Regions from separate parts of the Shewanella sp. FDAARGOS_354 genome, predicted to be linked through region 1. Evidence: predicted binding sites of a transcription regulator. Region 1 holds the regulator's gene; each other region holds the start of a gene.

Region 1 (5,857 bases):
TGCTGCCACTCCGACCTTTATGGATGTGAGTGATGACTTAGTTTCGCTCGGCGCCAAAGCGCCGATCCGCGCTGAAACTAAGCTAAAACCCTCGGCGCCAGCGGACTCACTCCAAGCCTTGCTTGAGAAGCAACAAAATCGTTTAAACCAACAACTCACGCATCAACAACAAGATGCTGAGCTTCCTGCATGGGCTAAAGGATTACAAGCCACCGCAGCTGCGCCTAAAGCTGAGCGCCGTGATATGGGCAATCCCTTCGATAAAAAGTCACAGAGTTCGCAAAAGCAAAATGCCGATCTTGAAGCCATGCGCGACGAGTTATCATCCTTACGTAATTTGTTGACCCATCAGGTTTCAGCATTGATGACTGAGCATAAAAAGCGTATCGACCCTGTCGGTGCCATGCTGGAGTCAAAGTTGTTGGAGGCCGAGTTTTCACCAGCGGTGGCAAACAAATTAGCTGCGCTGAGCCAACACTATACTCCTGCAGAATTAGTTCGTGCACTGCCGCAAAGTCTTGCTAATATGCTTGATAATCAAGGTGATGATATTGTTAAGCAAGGCGGTGTTGTGGCATTAGTTGGTCCCACTGGTGTGGGGAAAACCACTTCCTTGGCTAAACTGGCCGCACGCTTTGCTGCTCACCATGGTGCTGACCAAGTGGCATTGATTACCACAGATCATTATCGTATTGGCGCCTATGAGCAATTGGCCACCTATGGCAAAATCATGGGCTGCCCAGTCAAACAAGCCCATGACCTTGCTGAACTAGAGCAAATTCTGTATCAGTTTAGAAATCGCAAGCTAGTATTGATAGATACCGCGGGTATGGGCCAACGAGATATGCGGCTTTACCAGCAACTTGATAATTTAACTGCAAATAGCAGAATACCTATCCGCAGTTATCTGGTACTGTCTGCCACAGGACAGCGCCGCGTGCTGCAAGATGCTGTAAATCACTTTAAACGCATTCCCTTATCTGGTGTTGTACTCACCAAACTTGATGAATCTGTGTCGTTAGCGGGCGCATTAAGTGTGTTGATCCAAAGTGGATTGCCATTAAGTTATGTTACGGATGGGCAGCGAGTGCCCGAAGATATGAAAGTTGCTGATACTTTGATGCTCGCTGAGCAAGCATTAGCGGCCTTAGAAAACACAGAACAACAATCGTTACCAGACACAGCGTGGTCAGATAATATGACCTGTGCATTTGAGTAGAGTTATGACCCTGGATCAAGCAAGTGGTTTACGTATGATGAATCAACCCTATAACGAAAAAGTGAAAGTAATCGCGGTTACGGGTGGTAAAGGTGGTGTGGGTAAAACCAGCGTATCCATCAATACTGCCGTAGCATTAGCCGAGAAGGGCAAGCGTGTCTTAGTGCTTGATGCTGACCTTGGCTTAGCAAACGTCGATGTCATGTTAGGGATCCGTGCTGAACGTAACCTTTCCCATGTATTGTCTGGCGATGCTGAGTTAGATGACATTATTGTCCGGGGGCCTAAAGGTATTGGGATTGTGCCAGCCACATCGGGTACTCAGGGAATGGTAGAGCTAAGTCCTGCGCAACATGCGGGCTTAATTCGTGCTTTCAGTGAGATGCGCACCCAGTTTGATATTCTCATCGTGGATACTGCCGCGGGGATTTCTGACATGGTACTCAGTTTCTCCCGCGCGTCACAGGATGTGTTGGTTGTTGTTTGTGACGAACCAACGTCTATTACTGACGCCTATGCGTTAATCAAAATCCTCAGCCGTGAACACGGCGTCTTCCGCTTTAAAATTGTTGCAAATATGGTGCGTAGTTTACGCGAAGGTATGGAATTGTTTGCTAAACTCAGTAAAGTGACCGACAGATTCTTGGACGTGGCACTTGAATTAGTTGCGACCATTCCATTTGATGAAAATTTGCGTAAATCGGTTCGCAAGCAAAAGTTAGTGGTTGAAGCTTATCCTAAGTCTCCCGCTGCAATTGCTTACCAAGGCCTAGCGAATAAAATTATGAGCTGGCCAGTACCACAGCAACCTGGTGGGCATTTGGAGTTTTTCGTTGAGCGCTTAGTTCAACGACCAGATTTTCAAGAGGAAAAAACGAGTGAATAAAGCCGCAGCGTATACTTGTTTAGACAATAAAACGTCAATCGTTGAACAGTATGCACCGTTGGTTAAAAGAATTGCACATCACTTGCTCGCCAGATTACCTGCCTCTGTGCAGTTAGATGACCTGCTACAGGCGGGGATGATGGGATTATTAGAAGCATCATCTAAGTTTGATGGCGGTAAAGGTGCAAAGTTTGAAACCTTCGCCGGCATAAGGATCCGTGGCGCCATGTTGGATGAAATCCGCCGTGGCGATTGGGTTCCTCGTTCTGTCCACCGAAATAATCGTCGAGTTGCCCAAGCTATTGATGAATTAGAGCAAGTGCTAGGTCGTGATGCGCGCGACACAGAAATTGCAGAAAAACTTGATATGACGCTCGATGAGTACCATCATATTCTTAACGATGTTTCTGTTGGTAAAATCATAGGGATAGAAGACTTAGGCGTATCACAGGATATACTCACTACAAGCGATGATATTAGCGATGGTACGTTTGAGGTCTTGGCAGAAACCCAGTTTCATTCTGCACTTGTTGAGGCGATAAAATTATTGCCCGAAAGGGACGCGCTAGTGCTATCGTTATACTACGATGAAGCATTGAATTTAAAAGAGATTGGCGCCATTCTTGAGGTAAGCGAATCGCGTGTTAGCCAGATATTAAGTCAGGCAATGTTGCGACTCAAAGGCAAACTCAAGCATTGGACATAAGTATAATTATTAATTGAGCACTGAATGTCAGCTCACCGGAGGAAACCTTGGACAAGAATATGAAGATTCTCATCGTTGATGACTTTTCGACAATGAGACGTATCATCAAGAACTTGTTGCGAGACTTGGGCTTTAACAACACCCAGGAAGCGGACGATGGCTCAACCGCCTTGCCAATGTTGCAAAAAGGCGATTTTGATTTTGTCGTTACAGACTGGAATATGCCAGGCATGCAGGGTATCGATTTACTTAAAGCCATTAGGGCCGATGACTCCTTGAAGCATCTACCGGTATTAATGGTCACTGCCGAGGCAAAACGTGAACAAATTATTGCTGCTGCACAAGCGGGTGTGAATGGGTATGTGGTAAAGCCTTTTACCGCAGCAACATTGAAAGAGAAGCTAGATAAAATATTTGAACGACTCGCTTAAGCAGGGATGAGCTATGAAGTCACATACATCAGGGCTCATCACGCTCGAGCATGCTCAGCGTTTAGTCGAACTGTTAAGCGCGAATGAACAAAATCAAGCTGATGATTTATTAAGAGAACTGGCAGCTCCTCTTCAGAGGGAACTTTTTGATGAGGTAGGCAAACTCACTCGCCAATTGCATAGCGCTCTTATGGATTTCCAAATCGATAATCGGTTAGTTGAGTTAGCCAATACAGAAATACCCGATGCTAAGGAACGGCTAAGTTATGTCATTGACATGACTGAACAAGCTGCAAATAAGACTATGGATGCTGTTGAGGAGTGCTTGCCGTTAGCGAATGCATTAACCGCGAACATCCAACAAGTGATGCCATCGTGGGACAAATTAATGCGTCGTGAAATTGCCCTCAGTGATTTTAAGGTGCTTTGCCATAACGTTCAGCATTTGATGTCGCGAAGTGAATTGGACTCAAACCGATTACGCGAATTGCTCAACCAAATATTGATGGCGCAGGATTTTCAAGACCTGACTGGACAAATGATCCGCAGGGTAATCGATCTAGTGATGGAAGTTGAAAGTAATCTGGTGTCTATGCTGACGGTGTTTGGTGAGCAGCCAATAATTGAGAGTCAGATTACTCAGAAAAATAATATTGAAGCTGAAGGGCCGATAATGAATGCCGAGCTTCGTCAAGATGTAGTAACAGGTCAAGACGAAGTGGATGATCTGCTATCGAGTCTGGGTTTCTAACTGGGAGTCAATTTGATGGCCTTTGATGTAGATGAAGAGATACTCCAGGACTTTTTAATCGAGGCGGGGGAAATATTAGAGTTGCTTCAAGAGCAGCTTGTTGCCCTTGAGAATAATCCTGATGATACTGACTTGCTAAATGCCATTTTTAGGGGGTTTCACACCGTAAAGGGCGGCGCAGGTTTCCTAAGTTTGACTCCCATGGTTGATGTCTGCCATGAGGCAGAAAACACATTCGATTTATTGCGTACTGGCAAGCGCAGTGTCACAGCAGAATTAATGGATATTATTCTTCAGGCTGTTGATGCGATTAACACCATGTTTGCTCAAACCCAGCAGGGAGAGCAACAAGATCCTGCTGATGCTGCATTACTTGCAAAATTAAAGTTACTTAGTTCTGGTGAGCCTCTGCCGTCAGAATTGGGACAAAGTGCGCCAGAGCCTGAATCTATTGCTGAGCCCGAGCCCGTTATTGAAACTGTTGTTGACGTTGTCGCAGTTGAAGAGATGCCTGTTGAGGCTGTGAGTTCTTCAAACTCAAGTATTGATGAGATTAATGAAGCGGAGTTTGAGGCTTTGCTTGATGCACTGCACGGTAGTGGAAAAGGTCCCGGTGTGACTAACACTACTAATGCTGATGCTGTGGCAGTACCCACTGCGTCAACTCCCTCTGTATCAAATACAGCCAAGCCCAAAGTACAACAAGCTACCAGCTCGGGTGATGATATCACTGACGATGAGTTTGAAGCCCTGCTTGATGAGCTTCATGGTTCAGGAAAATTTAATGGCAAAGTAGATACACCTATATCACCTCAGCCTAAGGTTGAAACTGTTGCTGTGCCAGTGTCAACACCAACACCAACACCAACACCAACTGCTGTTGCTGTCGATTCAGACGAAATTACTGACGATGAATTTGAGCGTTTACTCGACGAACTTCATGGAAAAGGTGGGGCACCAGCCAAAGCTGTTGCAAAAGTGGAATCTGCGAAACCGACTCCCACTCCTGCCACATCTGCTGCGGCTCCTGCTGTGCCTAAAGCCAGTGTTACTCCGGTAACACCTCCAGCAGTTAAACCTCAGGCCGAAGTTGCGCTCGCCGAGAAGGCTCCTGTTAAAGCGGCCGCTGCCGCATCAGCAAATGTTCCTCAAGGTGAAACGACCGTTCGCGTAGATACTGCACGACTCGACCAAATCATGAATATGGTGGGAGAGCTGGTATTAGTACGTAACCGTTTGGTAAGTTTGGGCATTAGTCGTGATGACGAAGAGATGTCTAAGGCACTCGCGAATCTAGATTTAGTGACTGCTGATTTGCAAGGCGCGGTCATGAAAACCCGTATGCAGCCTATTAAAAAGGTTTTTGGCCGTTTCCCTCGCGTTGTTCGTGATTTAGCCCGTACGCTCAATAAAGAAATTGATTTAGTGTTGGTCGGTGAAGAAACTGACCTTGATAAAAACTTGGTTGAGGCGCTGGCGGATCCTTTAGTTCACTTGGTCCGTAACTCGGTCGACCATGGTATTGAAATGCCAAATGACCGTGAAGCCTCTGGCAAACCCAGGACGGGGACGATTACTCTATCGGCAAGCCAAGAGGGTGACCATATTCTGCTAAAAATCGAAGATGATGGCGCAGGTATGGATCCCGAAAAGTTAAAACAAATTGCCATTAAACGTGGCGTGTTGGATGAAGATTCCGCTGCGCGTATGACGGACAATGAAGCTTATAACTTGATCTTTGCCCCAGGCTTTTCGACCAAGGTCGAGATTTCAGATATCTCTGGTCGTGGCGTGGGAATGGACGTGGTTAAAACCCGTATCACCCAACTCAACGGTACTGTGCATATTGACTCGATGAAAGGCA
Region 2 (5,857 bases), 2.3 Mb from region 1:
ATTGTTGCTAAGCTTGCTAGTGTCGGTTTGCCGTTTATTCTCAAAGATATAGTCGATACTTTAGATGTTAATAAAACAGCGCAGGCCTTGAGTGTGCCTATCGGCTTAGTATTGGCCTATGGCGCAGTACGACTGTTAACTGCCATTACGGGGGAAATCCGCGATACCTTATTTGGTCGAGTAACAGAGCGGGCTATTCGGCGTTTAGGCCTTGCGGTGTTTGATCACCTACATCGACTCGATTTGGATTTTCACCTAGAGCGACGCACGGGCGGTTTATCGCGAGACATTGAACGTGGCACCAGTGGTGTGAGCTTTTTGATGCGTTTTATGGTGTTTAACATAGTGCCGACGCTGTTAGAAATTGCCATGGTCATTGGCATTTTCTTTTTTAATTATGGACTTGCCTTTGCAGCTATCACTTTTACCTCCGTGATGGCCTACATTTGGTTTTCGGTCATTGCTACCGAGTGGCGTACCGAATATGTGCGCGATGCCGCCAAGGCCGACTCCCTCTCGAATACCCGCGCTATCGACAGTCTGCTGAATTATGAAACCGTGAAGTATTTTAATAACGAGAAATATGAATCGGATAGATACGATCAGGCCCTAGAACAATGGGAAGTCGCTAAGCGTAAGAATCGTTTATCGCTTTTTGCCCTCAACGGCGGGCAGGCGCTGATTATTGCCTTAGCGATGACGGCGATGATGGCGTTAGCGGCTTATAAAGTGACCAACAATGAAATGACCATAGGTGACTTTGTGCTGATCAATGCTTTTATGATGCAGCTCTTTATGCCGCTAAACTTCTTGGGATTTGTCTACCGTGAAATCCGTGGCGCTTTAGCCAATATCGAGCGGATGTTCAGTTTGCTGGATAAACACCCTAGTATTATAGATAAACCTGATGCATTAGATTTTCACCCTTCCCGTGGCGAGCTCAGTTTTGAGCAGGTCAGTTTTAACTATGATGACAGACCCATACTGCGTAATGTTAGTTTTAAAGTTGCAGCGGGTAAAAAGGTCGCTGTGGTTGGGGATAGCGGTGCGGGAAAATCCACATTAATCAAACTATTGTTCCGCTTTTACGATGTAGAGCAAGGACGTATTTTGATTGATGGACACGACATTCGCCAGTTAACACAAGATGCGCTTCGCAGAGCGATTGCGATAGTGCCACAAGATACAGTGTTATTTAATGATTCTTTAGTTGAGAACATTCGTTATGGTCGCCCTGATGCGAGTGATGACGAAGTGCGCGATGCTATTAAACTCGCTCATTTAGAAGATTTTATTGCTTCACTTTCACAGGGTTGGGATACCAAAGTGGGTGAGCGGGGATTAAAACTTTCAGGTGGCGAGAAACAACGAGTTGCGATTGCTCGCGCGATCTTAAAAGGATCGCCAGTGTTAGTATTTGATGAGGCGACTTCATCCCTCGATAGTCGCTCCGAGCAGGCTATTTTAACGGCCCTTCGCGAGGTGGCCAAAGGACACACCAGCTTAGTGGTTGCACATCGATTATCGACTATTGTTGATGCTGATCAGATTGTTGTTTTAAGCAAAGGCGAAATTGTTGAGCAGGGACATCATACAGCATTATTAGCCCAGGACGGCCTTTACGCTAAGTTGTGGCGGATACAAAATGAACAACAACAGCTCTTGGTGTAATTATCAAAAGCGTTTGCTGTAAGTCTAATAGCGTTGCGACAATTCAGTTTTTATTCAGCTAAGGCTCTCTATACTCGAATCCAAGCAAATAATCATAAGAGGTGCTTGGCATGGAAAATATGGCATTAAGAGTCAATATTGAAGGCAGAGAAGAGAAAGTCAGCACAGACTGGTTTGCGATTATGGCAACGCTTCAAAAGCGCGGTGTAGATTATGATTCGCTACAACGAATTCATGCTGAGCTCAATGCAGGTCTGAAAGTGACAACAAGACGGTTAACGCTGGCCAAACTGAATCTAGATATGGGACTGGCTGGGATTATTCGTGGAACGAATGAATATAACGCTGATATTCATGGTGTTTGTTAAGCAGAATAATAGGATATATAAAATTATATCCCCTTGGGTTTTCCAGCCTTCCAACCTTCACACAGCAGATTGAATTTATTGGTCGAGTCGTCAATTCGTTTCAGACGAATGACTTGACCTTCACGAAAACACAACAGCTCGCCTTCGATCTCTGTTAAGCGATTACAGCTCTTACAGCTTGTGCTGGCAGTTTTGCTGTCAGACATTTGGCTTACAAAGCTAGATTTCACAGTGTTTCCTTAACAATAAATATGAAATGGTTTAATTCAATGCGTGTATCACGGATTTTACTCCTTTTGTGATACACATTCAAATTAGTTATTGCTGAATTAACTTTAGATGAAAGTCGTATGTTATGCGCTGGAAATTTATTAATTATTGATTGATATGGGAATAATATTTATCCAGTGAAACCGACAAGCCACTTTCAAGTACAATCCGCACATGGGAAGGTTTGAGCTGCCTTGGTTCTGTTACCCCACATGCATGGGCTATTAGCGCCAAGTCGTGGTGTAGATTATGGTTATAATTGGCAACTCGGTTAGATTTATCTTTTGGATCAAGTCCTTGCTGAAGTTTTTTATTGTGTGTGGTAATTCCAGTGGGACAAGTGTCCTTGTTGCATTGCAATGCTTGAATACAGCCTAAGGCGAACATATTCCCACGGGCTGAGGCGATAAAGTCGGCGCCTAAGGCGAGTGCCCAAGCAACCCGTGAAGGGACGATGAGTTTACCAGAGGCGATCACTTTGATACGTTTACGCAGTCCACGTTGAATCAATATATTGACCAAAATAGGTAGACTTTCTTTTAGCGGTAGGCCAACACAATCCATTAAAGGTTGCGGCGCGGCACCTGTTCCACCATCGGCGCTATCTAAGGTGAAAAAGTCTGGAGCAGATGCTTCTCCACGACGTTCAATTTCATCGCAAAAATCTTCAAGCCATGTTATGTCGCCGAGTACGGCTTTTATTCCTGTGGGTTTACCCGTTACTTCGCGCACTCTGGCAATCATATCCAGAATATCGCCAACATTTTTAAACTCGATATGACCGTTGGGACTGATGGAATCTTGTCCCTGTGGAATACCGCGAATATGGGCGATTTCCTCTGTCACTTTTACGCCAGGTAGGATGCCACCTTTACCGGGTTTTGCACCTTGACTCATTTTGATTTCAAACATTTTGACTTGAGGGTGCGCTGCAATTGTTTTGAGTTTGTTATCGTCTAAATGGCCGTGCTCGTTACGAACGCCATATTTGGCGGTGCCGATTTGAAAGACTAAATCACAGCCGCCCTTTAAATGATAAGGGCTTAAACCGCCTTCACCTGTATTTAACCAACAACCTGCCTGCGCCGCACCATGGGATAAGGCGGTGATAGCGGGGCGGGACAGAGCGCCAAAGCTCATGGCAGAGATGTGGCAAATGGTATTTGTGGTGTAAGGTTCGCGGCAATCGGCGCCAATAGTTAGCGGATGAATGGGTGTAATGTCCTCATCTTGGGTCGGAAAGGCGGTATTCATAAACATAATCGTACCTGTCGTGTCCAAGGGCCGGGTCGAGCCAAATGCTATCGTTCTATCGACATTTTTAGCCGCTCTATATACCCAGCTTCGTTCTGCGCGGTTAAAGGGGAGTTCTTCCCTGTCCTGGGCAAAAAAGTATTGTCTGAAAAATTCACCTTGTTTCTCAAATAAATATCTAAAACGACCAATCACAGGATAGTTATGGCGTACTGCCTGTTTGGTTTGCAATTTGTCAGCAAAGTACATGTAGACAATGGCTAGAGCGCCAAAACCGATAATGATTAAAAACAGCCCAGATAAGAGATCTAGTCCCCACATAAACCAATTCAATTCGTGCATCTTGTTATCCTCTATTCATTGCCGTAGCGGGTGGAGATCAAGCTGGCAGCTTGTCCATCATTAATAGAAAGTAAAAACAACTGGCTGTAATCATCTTCACTGATGTTGGGAATGTCTGGTCCACCGAGAGCCTTGATGATAAGTGGCACGGTGTTGGAGTGCCCTGCAATTAAGCTGTTACCTTTAACCGCATGTACTTGTTCAACAATATGTTGGATATGGGTTTCGAGAGGTTTTTTTGCCTCGAGCACAGTAATCGGTAAATGCCGTTCCGTTGAAATCGGTAATAAGGTTTGCTGAGTTCTTTGATATTGAGTCGCAATCAGCTGTGAAATGGGGGTACGTTTTAAGGCGCTGATAAGCGCCTGAGCACGTATATTGCCACTGGCTGAAAGGGGAGGATCGCCTGCGGGCTCATCAGCTTTTTCTGCATGTCTTACGATAATGATTAATCGATTATCGGCAATAGCTTGATTGATCGGACTAAGTCCAATGCTGGCGAAGAATAGCAGACTTATCAGTAATGATTGTATTAGCGTTCCTGAATTGAAACCGATTCTTCGATTATGCCGCAAAAAACCATGTACATACTGGGCGATTGCCATGCCTTATATCCTTATTTTATGGGCGTGTGCAAGAGTGGGGTTAGGATGGTATTGAATAAACAAACCTATTCTCTATTTGTATCATCGCATTAAGTATGAATGGTACTGCAATTTATAAAATTGCTAAAGTTGCTCAAATTTTGGTCGATAATTAAGTCTCCCCCAAGTTGAGTGGACTAGCATCATGGAAATCAATAACCCTGCACAGGTACAGAGCACTTCTTCGACCCACAGTAAATATGCTGAAAACGCGGCAAATAGTGATAAGACGAAAAATGTGGATGCCACCTCTAAACAGACGGCGCAGCAAACTAGTAAGCAGTTAATGAATCAAGCAATTCTATCGGCGCAGGAAGATGTAAGCCTAAAGTCGGGTGATCAATCTATGACCTTGCTTTATCGCGCAGCAATCGAAGCGATAAACAAAGAGTTAGCTCCTTCTATGGGCGAGAACGCGATTCAAACCGCCTATGATAACGGTGTCGATACGTCCCCCGAGGCCACTGCCGATCGTATTGTGAGTTTCGCGACGCAATTTTTTAGTGTTCATCAGCAGCAAAATTCGAATATGAGTTTTGACGAACAGCTCGACAGCTTTATGACCATCATTGGTGGCGCTATCGATAATGGCTTTAAAGAGGCGAGGGATATTTTATCTGGTCTTAAAGTGTTGCAGGGCGATATTGCCGATGGTGTGGATAAAACCTATGGGCTCGTTCAAGAAGGATTACAGGCCTTTAGGGACAGTTTTAATAAAAAATCAAATGAGACTCAAGCGACTAACACTTAATTTAATCCTGCATATCTTAACTCTTAAGCCCCTTACAATAAGGGGTTTTTGTTGTGTGAATAACCGTCTATGCTAGGAGCCTATTTAACGTTTTGCTTGAGGGCGAGTTATGTGGACTAGGGGACGCGTTATTGAACGTATTGATTGGAACGACAAGTTATTTTCACTGCGGATAGCGGTCGAGTTAGCTCCCTTTATTCCCGGTCAATTTATTAAACTCAGTCAACTGCAAGATGATAAGCGTATCGCTAGAGCTTATTCCCTTGTTAATTCTCCCGATAAACCCTATGCCGAGATTTTGGCTGTTGCTGTAGAGGATGGCCAGTTATCCCCACAATTACAGAATCTTACCATCGGTGATGAAATAGAAATCACTCCAACGGCAACGGGTTTTATGACCTTAGATGAGATCCCAAAGGGAGAATTACAAGGTCGGCATTTATGGTTTTTAGCCACAGGTACGGCCATCGGGCCATTCTTATCCATGCTGGATACCGCCGAACCTTGGCAGCGTTTTGAGAAAATTGTGCTTGTCTATGGTGTGCGCGAAGCTAAAG
Region 3 (5,857 bases), 1.1 Mb from region 1:
CGCAGCTGAGCCATGATATCGACAAGCTCGAGAAGCAAATGCATGAACATGCGCGTAACTTGGAGTTTGAACAGGCGGCGGCCTTGCGTGATGAGGTGAAACGCTTAAGGGAATTACTGATCAGCGCATAAATGAGTTTCTCGCCTAAGCAAGGCGTTGAGACTCGACGCTGTGATGCTAACGTTCTGCCACTAAGGTGTTTTACTGAATAAAAAGCCGCTAACACAATGTGTTTAGCGGCTTTTTATTGGATTAGATCATCAAAGAAGAATTAAGTATTTACGCTTTAGCTTTGATTAGTATCGAGCGTTGGAACACAAAGAATAATAGCGCGCACAGTAATCCGCAGAGCAAACCAACTAAGTGTGCTTCGGTGGCTACCCGCGCGCCGATCATTGCGGTTACATCATCACTGGCGCCATAGAACTGTTCATGGCCGACTTTGACTATCACCCCGAGCAGCAGCAAATAACCAGAGTACATTTTGCGGCGAATATCCTGCACTGCGCCAAAGGCAAATAGGCCATGTAACATGCCGCTCAAGCCTACATAGCCAAATAATTGTGGGTAACCTAAATACAGACCAATACCTTCAAACAGACAAAGCAGGATAAAAAGTACGGTCAATCCCCTAAGCTGATAATGGAAGTGGTGCAAAAACAGCACTACCCATAATCCCGCCAAATTCATCAGCAAATGCCAATGATTGGTATGTAGCAGATTACCGGTAATCAGGCGCCACCACTGACCGTCACTGATATCGCTGCGTCGATAGGCAAGCAGAGTATCTACGCTTGGGGTAAAAAGTCCCGCAACATACAAGAGCGCGCAGAGCAGACTGACGATAAGCGCCAGCCAATAGGGGCTGAGTTTTGTTAACGTCACCAGTCTCACGCCTGCGGTTTACCCGTTTCAGTTGCCTTGTCGAGCGAGGTCATCACCTCTGCTTTATTTTGCAGGTAATCCTCTAAGCCTCGTTTACGAAGGTGGCAAGCAGGGCAGTCACCACAACCATCACCGACAATGCCGTTATAACAGGTCAGGGTATGGTGGCGAACTAAATCGAGTTGCTGGTATTTATCGGCCAGCGCCCAAGTTTGGGCCTTGTTGAGCCACATTAATGGCGTGATGATCTCAAGCTTTTTATCCATGCCTTGCACCAGTGCTGATTCCATTGCACGGACAAAGTCGTGGCGACAGTCGGGATAACCCGAAAAATCGGTTTCGCAGACACCGGTAATAATCGCCTCTGCCCCTAATTGGTAGGCGTAGATCCCCGCCAAAGTCAAAAATAGGATATTACGCCCAGGCACAAAGGTATTGGGCAGGCCGTTTTCCATTAACTCGTGGGACACTGGGATCGCATCCCGGGTGAGGGCAGAAATGGCTAACTCGTTGAGTAAACTCACATCCATCACTTTATGGCTGGTGATGTTTAAGCGTTTGGCGAGGGATTTAGCCACGTCAATTTCTTCACGGTGGCGCTGTCCATAATCGAAGGTGATACCATGGACTTCATCATACTGTGTTAAGGCTTGAATAAGACAAGTTGTTGAGTCTTGTCCACCACTGAATACGACCACGACCTTTGAAACTGATGCTGACATAAGATCCACTTTAGAGTGACACAAAAATAGGGCGTAAGTGTAACCCAGGTGCTAGGGCTTGAAAACTTTTTGCTGGCGTGTGGTGACAGGCATTCGGCTCTTGGCATCACTCTGTTAGCAGCGGTAAAAACTTGCAGCTGCAGCTAAAATCCTCTATAACTGCCGCCCCAGAAAAACGGAACGCTAGTATGAATTACCCAGTCAACGAAGTCTTTGAAACTATTCAAGGTGAAGGTGTCTTTACCGGAGTACCCGCCATTTTTGTGCGTTTACAGGGCTGCCCTGTAGGCTGTGCTTGGTGTGATACGAAACAGACTTGGGATCTGCTTGAGGAAAATAAGGTGTCACCCGAACAAGTGATTACCGTCGATGGCTCCGTGGGGCGCTGGGCTAACCATACGGCGCAGAGTCTTATCGAGGCGTTCAACGCTAAGGGATATACGGCGCGCCATGTGGTGATCACTGGTGGTGAGCCTTGCATGTACGATCTGCATGAATTAACTCACACGTTCCATGCTGCCGGCTTTGCCACTCAAATCGAGACCAGTGGCACCTTTGAGGTGAAGTGCGATAAAGATACTTGGGTCACTGTCTCACCCAAGGTGAATATGAAAGGTGGTTATAAGGTGTTAGCGCAGGCCTTAACCCGCGCCAACGAGATAAAGCATCCGATAGCGACCGAACATCATATCGACGAACTCGATGAGTTACTCAAAGGGATTGATGTGTCAGGGAAAACTATTTGTCTGCAACCGATCAGCCAGAAACCAAGGGCGACGGAATTAGCCATGAAGGTGTGTATTGCCCGCAACTGGCGTTTATCGATTCAGACCCATAAGTACTTAAATATCGATTAATCGCCACTTAGTACTTAGTGCTGTGCACTCTTCTTTAACGCTCCGAAAGGGGCGTTTTTTATCAGCAAAATCTATGAATTAAAGACAATAGTTTTAACTAAGCGATAAAATAATTTTGGATAAGGTGGAGTGCTAGAAAGAAAACTTAGGGAATAAAGCGATATATAGAGCGAGATGAGAAAGAAGTGGTGGAGGGAGAAGGATTCGAACCTTCGAAGGCGGAGCCGTCAGATTTACAGTCTGATCCCTTTGGCCACTCGGGAACCCCTCCACATATTTTCTTCCGACTTTTAAGTTGCGCTTAAAAATCATCTTAAATCTTGGCCAGATTTAAGGGTAAAGCAAGTTTACAGCAGACTAACGATTGACGAACAACAGAAGATAAAAGTGGTGGAGGGAGAAGGATTCGAACCTTCGAAGGCGGAGCCGTCAGATTTACAGTCTGATCCCTTTGGCCACTCGGGAACCCCTCCACGAGTATCTTTTATAGCATCGCTAATTGTTAGTGCAAATGGTGGAGGGAGAAGGATTCGAACCTTCGAAGGCGGAGCCGTCAGATTTACAGTCTGATCCCTTTGGCCACTCGGGAACCCCTCCTCAATTGCGGCCGCCATAGTAGTCAGAAACCTTAGGCATGTAAAGTCTAAATATGAAAATTTTCCTAAAGTTCTTGTTCAACTGGTCGATTAACTGACAACGAGTTGTTTTAGCGATGTTTTTTTATGCAAATCGATGTTCCTTTAATCAATGAAGCCCAAATTGGCTCCCGCTTAAATGCGGCAATCGAACACAACAGGCGAGGTGAGTTTGCCCTGTTGCTGTCGCTATTGTCTGCTGACGCGAGGGACATGGCGCAGTTTCAATGGCAAAAAGAACTCGATACTGCCGAAAAACTACAACGTCAGTTTGAATTACCACCAAAACAAACGTTAGTGGCGGATTTATCCTCAGACAATCATATTATCGACAATAGCGCCGTGTTTATGCAGCAAGGGGCAAGAGCTTTTCAATTGCAACAGGCCTTGCGACCGGAAGCGTTAGTGATCCGAGGTGGTGAACCCATCGCCATGGCCGAAGCCTTAAGTAACTGTGAGTTTACAACTCGCTTGCGTCAGCGGGGGCAATTGCCATCTCCTCAAGTTGAAATCATGCACTTTGCCGATCAACTGGCGATCCAACGTAATTTGATCCCACGCTTAGCCAGTGCTTAGTGCTACTGAGGCTATTTATTATCAAAGGTATTATTTCGGGTAATAAGCGTGAGCAATACCAGAGTCTCTCTCATCATCATTCCCTATAATTAGTCGTTAGTGATATTAATGTTGAGTCGCTTATGTTGAGTTTTTAACATGAGACCATTAGAGAGGATAACCCTATGAAAGGTATCATTGCAGGACAAACCCCCACAGTAAACGACACATGTACCGATTGCGGCAGCTTTGTCGACATAGGCGCAGTGATTGATGAACAAGATACTGTACTTGAGTTGCAGTTTACGGGTGGCGAGGCGGAAAATGAGGCGGCAAAGATGGTTGAGCGTGCCCAGACACGTTTTCGACACACGCAAGCGAGCGTTACTCGAGGTGAAACGGGTGTGACGCTCAAACTGGTATTTGATGTCAGTGTCGAAAAAATGATTTTCCAGTTAGAGAATGGTCTATAGCGCAACCCCTGTGATACAAGTCGAGGTTAATTTGTAATAAAGTGTGGCCGATGTTGCTGTTTTAAATGTAGATAGTGTAATCTGCATCAACAAAAATAAAGATAAATAGGCTCTATTAACACGCTTCTTTAGTGTGTTAGTCGCAGCAGTACCGTTTTACCCAACACGAAGTTTTGTAGGAATCAGAGTGAAGCGACGTCAGCATCAGCATTTATTAGAGTCTTTAGTGCATTCCACGGCTAAACAGCAGGGTGATTTTACTAAGACCGCAGAGTTAGCCACTGAGCTACTTTGCCAAAATTTAGCCGTTTCTCTGGTGTCGGTTTGGATTTTTTCCGCCGACCAATCGAGCCAATCCCTAGTGGCGCAATTTGGCGCTATGCCCCTACAAGACACTCATCGTCCTTCGCAGTTGCAGACGCTGCCACGCTATTTAGATGAACTCAAAAATCATCGCCATATCGATGCGAGTAATACGCTTATCGATCCGCGTTTGACAGAGTTAGTCGATAACTATTTTATCCCTCGGCAAATTTTATCTAGCCTCGAGATTGGCATTCGCATTAATGGCCATCTCGAAGGGGTGCTTTGCCTCGAGCGAGCGCAACTGACTCACCATTGGCACGACAGCGAAATTCACCTTGCCTGCCAAATGGCCGATCAACTGGCCCTCACGCTGGCCACCAAACATACCTACGATAAAGAAGAGCGCTTAAGCCTGTTTCGCTGTGCCACCGAGCAGTCTCGCCAGATGAGCATGCTGATTAACCTGCACACCGAAAAAGTGGAATACGTGAACCAAGCCCACGAGGAGATCACTGGCTTAGCGCGTGAAAAAAGCATAGGCACCAATTTACGCGAGTTAAGTTTCTTTAAGCAGCACAGTGAATTAGCCGAGCAGACCTTGGCTAAAATTTTCAGAGGCGAGCAGGCTAAAGGCGAAGTGCAATTTAATCGAGCCGATGGCAGTCGCTACTGGCTCAAGTATGTGGTCAGCCAATTTATCACCGATCGCGGCAATCATTACGCTTTAGTGTCGGGTGAAGAAAGTACGGATGAGCATAACTACAAAGCGGAGTTGGAACGTCTGGCGTGGCGTTGTAGCTTGACTGGACTTAACAATCGCAGTCACTTTAATCGAGTGCTCGAGCGAACAACACATGGGCTACTGTTGCTAGTCGATTTAGTCGCCTTTAAACGTTTCAACGATACCTATGGCCACGAAAATGGCGACAGCTTGCTGATTGAAATTGGCCGGCGCTTAAAACATTTTTCGGAAATTAATAAGGCAACCGAAATTGCCCGCGTCGGTAGCGACGAGTTTGCCGTGTTGCTCACCGATGATAACGCGGTTTACGATCTGGATTATTTCAGTACCCGCCTATATCAGCATTTAGCCATGCCGATTTTAATCGGTCGTGAGCAAATCGAACCTAAACCCGCACTGGCGGTTGTCGATATCGCCTCGGTGGCCAATCTGTTTGCGCCGCTGACCTGCGCCGATATTGCGGTGCAATACGCAAAGAAGAAAAAGGGTACAGCTATTCAAGTGTTTAACAGCACCTTGCTCAGTGCCTTTAAGGAAGATGCGCAAATCGAGCGTGATTTACATAGCGCGATTCGCGGTCGTCAATTCGAACTTTATTATCAGCCCTTACGGGATCTGGAGCAGAAAACCTATATCGGTGCCGAAGCCCTGATCCGTTGGCATCACCCGAAAAAAGGTGTGC

The links. Region 1 encodes FliA, which starts transcription of late flagellar genes. Its sites were predicted from a motif close to CTAAAGNTNNNNNNNNNNNNGCCGATA; they were not measured.
Region 2: CEQ32_RS12640 (DUF5610 domain-containing protein) is a predicted target of FliA. The motif match lies at 4,634-4,660, and genes of this name have one in related genera.
Region 3: CEQ32_RS05325 (VC2046/SO_2500 family protein) is a predicted target of FliA. The motif match lies at 3,126-3,152, and genes of this name have one in related genera.

What each region holds. Positions count from the first base shown of each region.
Region 1 is NZ_CP022089.2:63,925-69,781, forward strand. It holds gene flhF (flagellar biosynthesis protein FlhF) at 1-1,219, shown strand, start outside; gene CEQ32_RS00335 (MinD/ParA family protein) at 1,224-2,105, shown strand; gene CEQ32_RS00340 (RNA polymerase sigma factor FliA) at 2,098-2,811, shown strand; gene cheY (chemotaxis response regulator CheY) at 2,859-3,242, shown strand; gene CEQ32_RS00350 (protein phosphatase CheZ) at 3,256-3,993, shown strand; gene CEQ32_RS00355 (chemotaxis protein CheA) at 4,009-5,857, shown strand, end outside.
Region 2 is NZ_CP022089.2:2,805,774-2,811,630, reverse strand. It holds gene CEQ32_RS12665 (ABCB family ABC transporter ATP-binding protein/permease) at 1-1,671, shown strand, start outside; gene CEQ32_RS12660 (hypothetical protein) at 1,782-2,039, shown strand; gene CEQ32_RS12655 (hypothetical protein) at 2,063-2,269, opposite strand; gene CEQ32_RS12650 (FMN-binding glutamate synthase family protein) at 2,415-3,905, opposite strand; gene CEQ32_RS12645 (phosphoglycerate mutase family protein) at 3,917-4,510, opposite strand; gene CEQ32_RS12640 (DUF5610 domain-containing protein) at 4,695-5,300, shown strand; gene CEQ32_RS12635 (ferredoxin--NADP reductase) at 5,410-5,857, shown strand, end outside.
Region 3 is NZ_CP022089.2:1,166,614-1,172,470, reverse strand. It holds gene uvrB (excinuclease ABC subunit UvrB) at 1-131, shown strand, start outside; gene rrtA (rhombosortase) at 280-894, opposite strand; gene queC (7-cyano-7-deazaguanine synthase QueC) at 891-1,607, opposite strand; gene queE (7-carboxy-7-deazaguanine synthase QueE) at 1,796-2,464, shown strand; tRNA gene CEQ32_RS05340 (tRNA-Tyr) at 2,651-2,735, opposite strand; tRNA gene CEQ32_RS05335 (tRNA-Tyr) at 2,853-2,937, opposite strand; tRNA gene CEQ32_RS05330 (tRNA-Tyr) at 2,977-3,061, opposite strand; gene CEQ32_RS05325 (VC2046/SO_2500 family protein) at 3,187-3,675, shown strand; gene CEQ32_RS05320 (DUF406 family protein) at 3,840-4,127, shown strand; gene CEQ32_RS05315 (putative bifunctional diguanylate cyclase/phosphodiesterase) at 4,315-5,857, shown strand, end outside.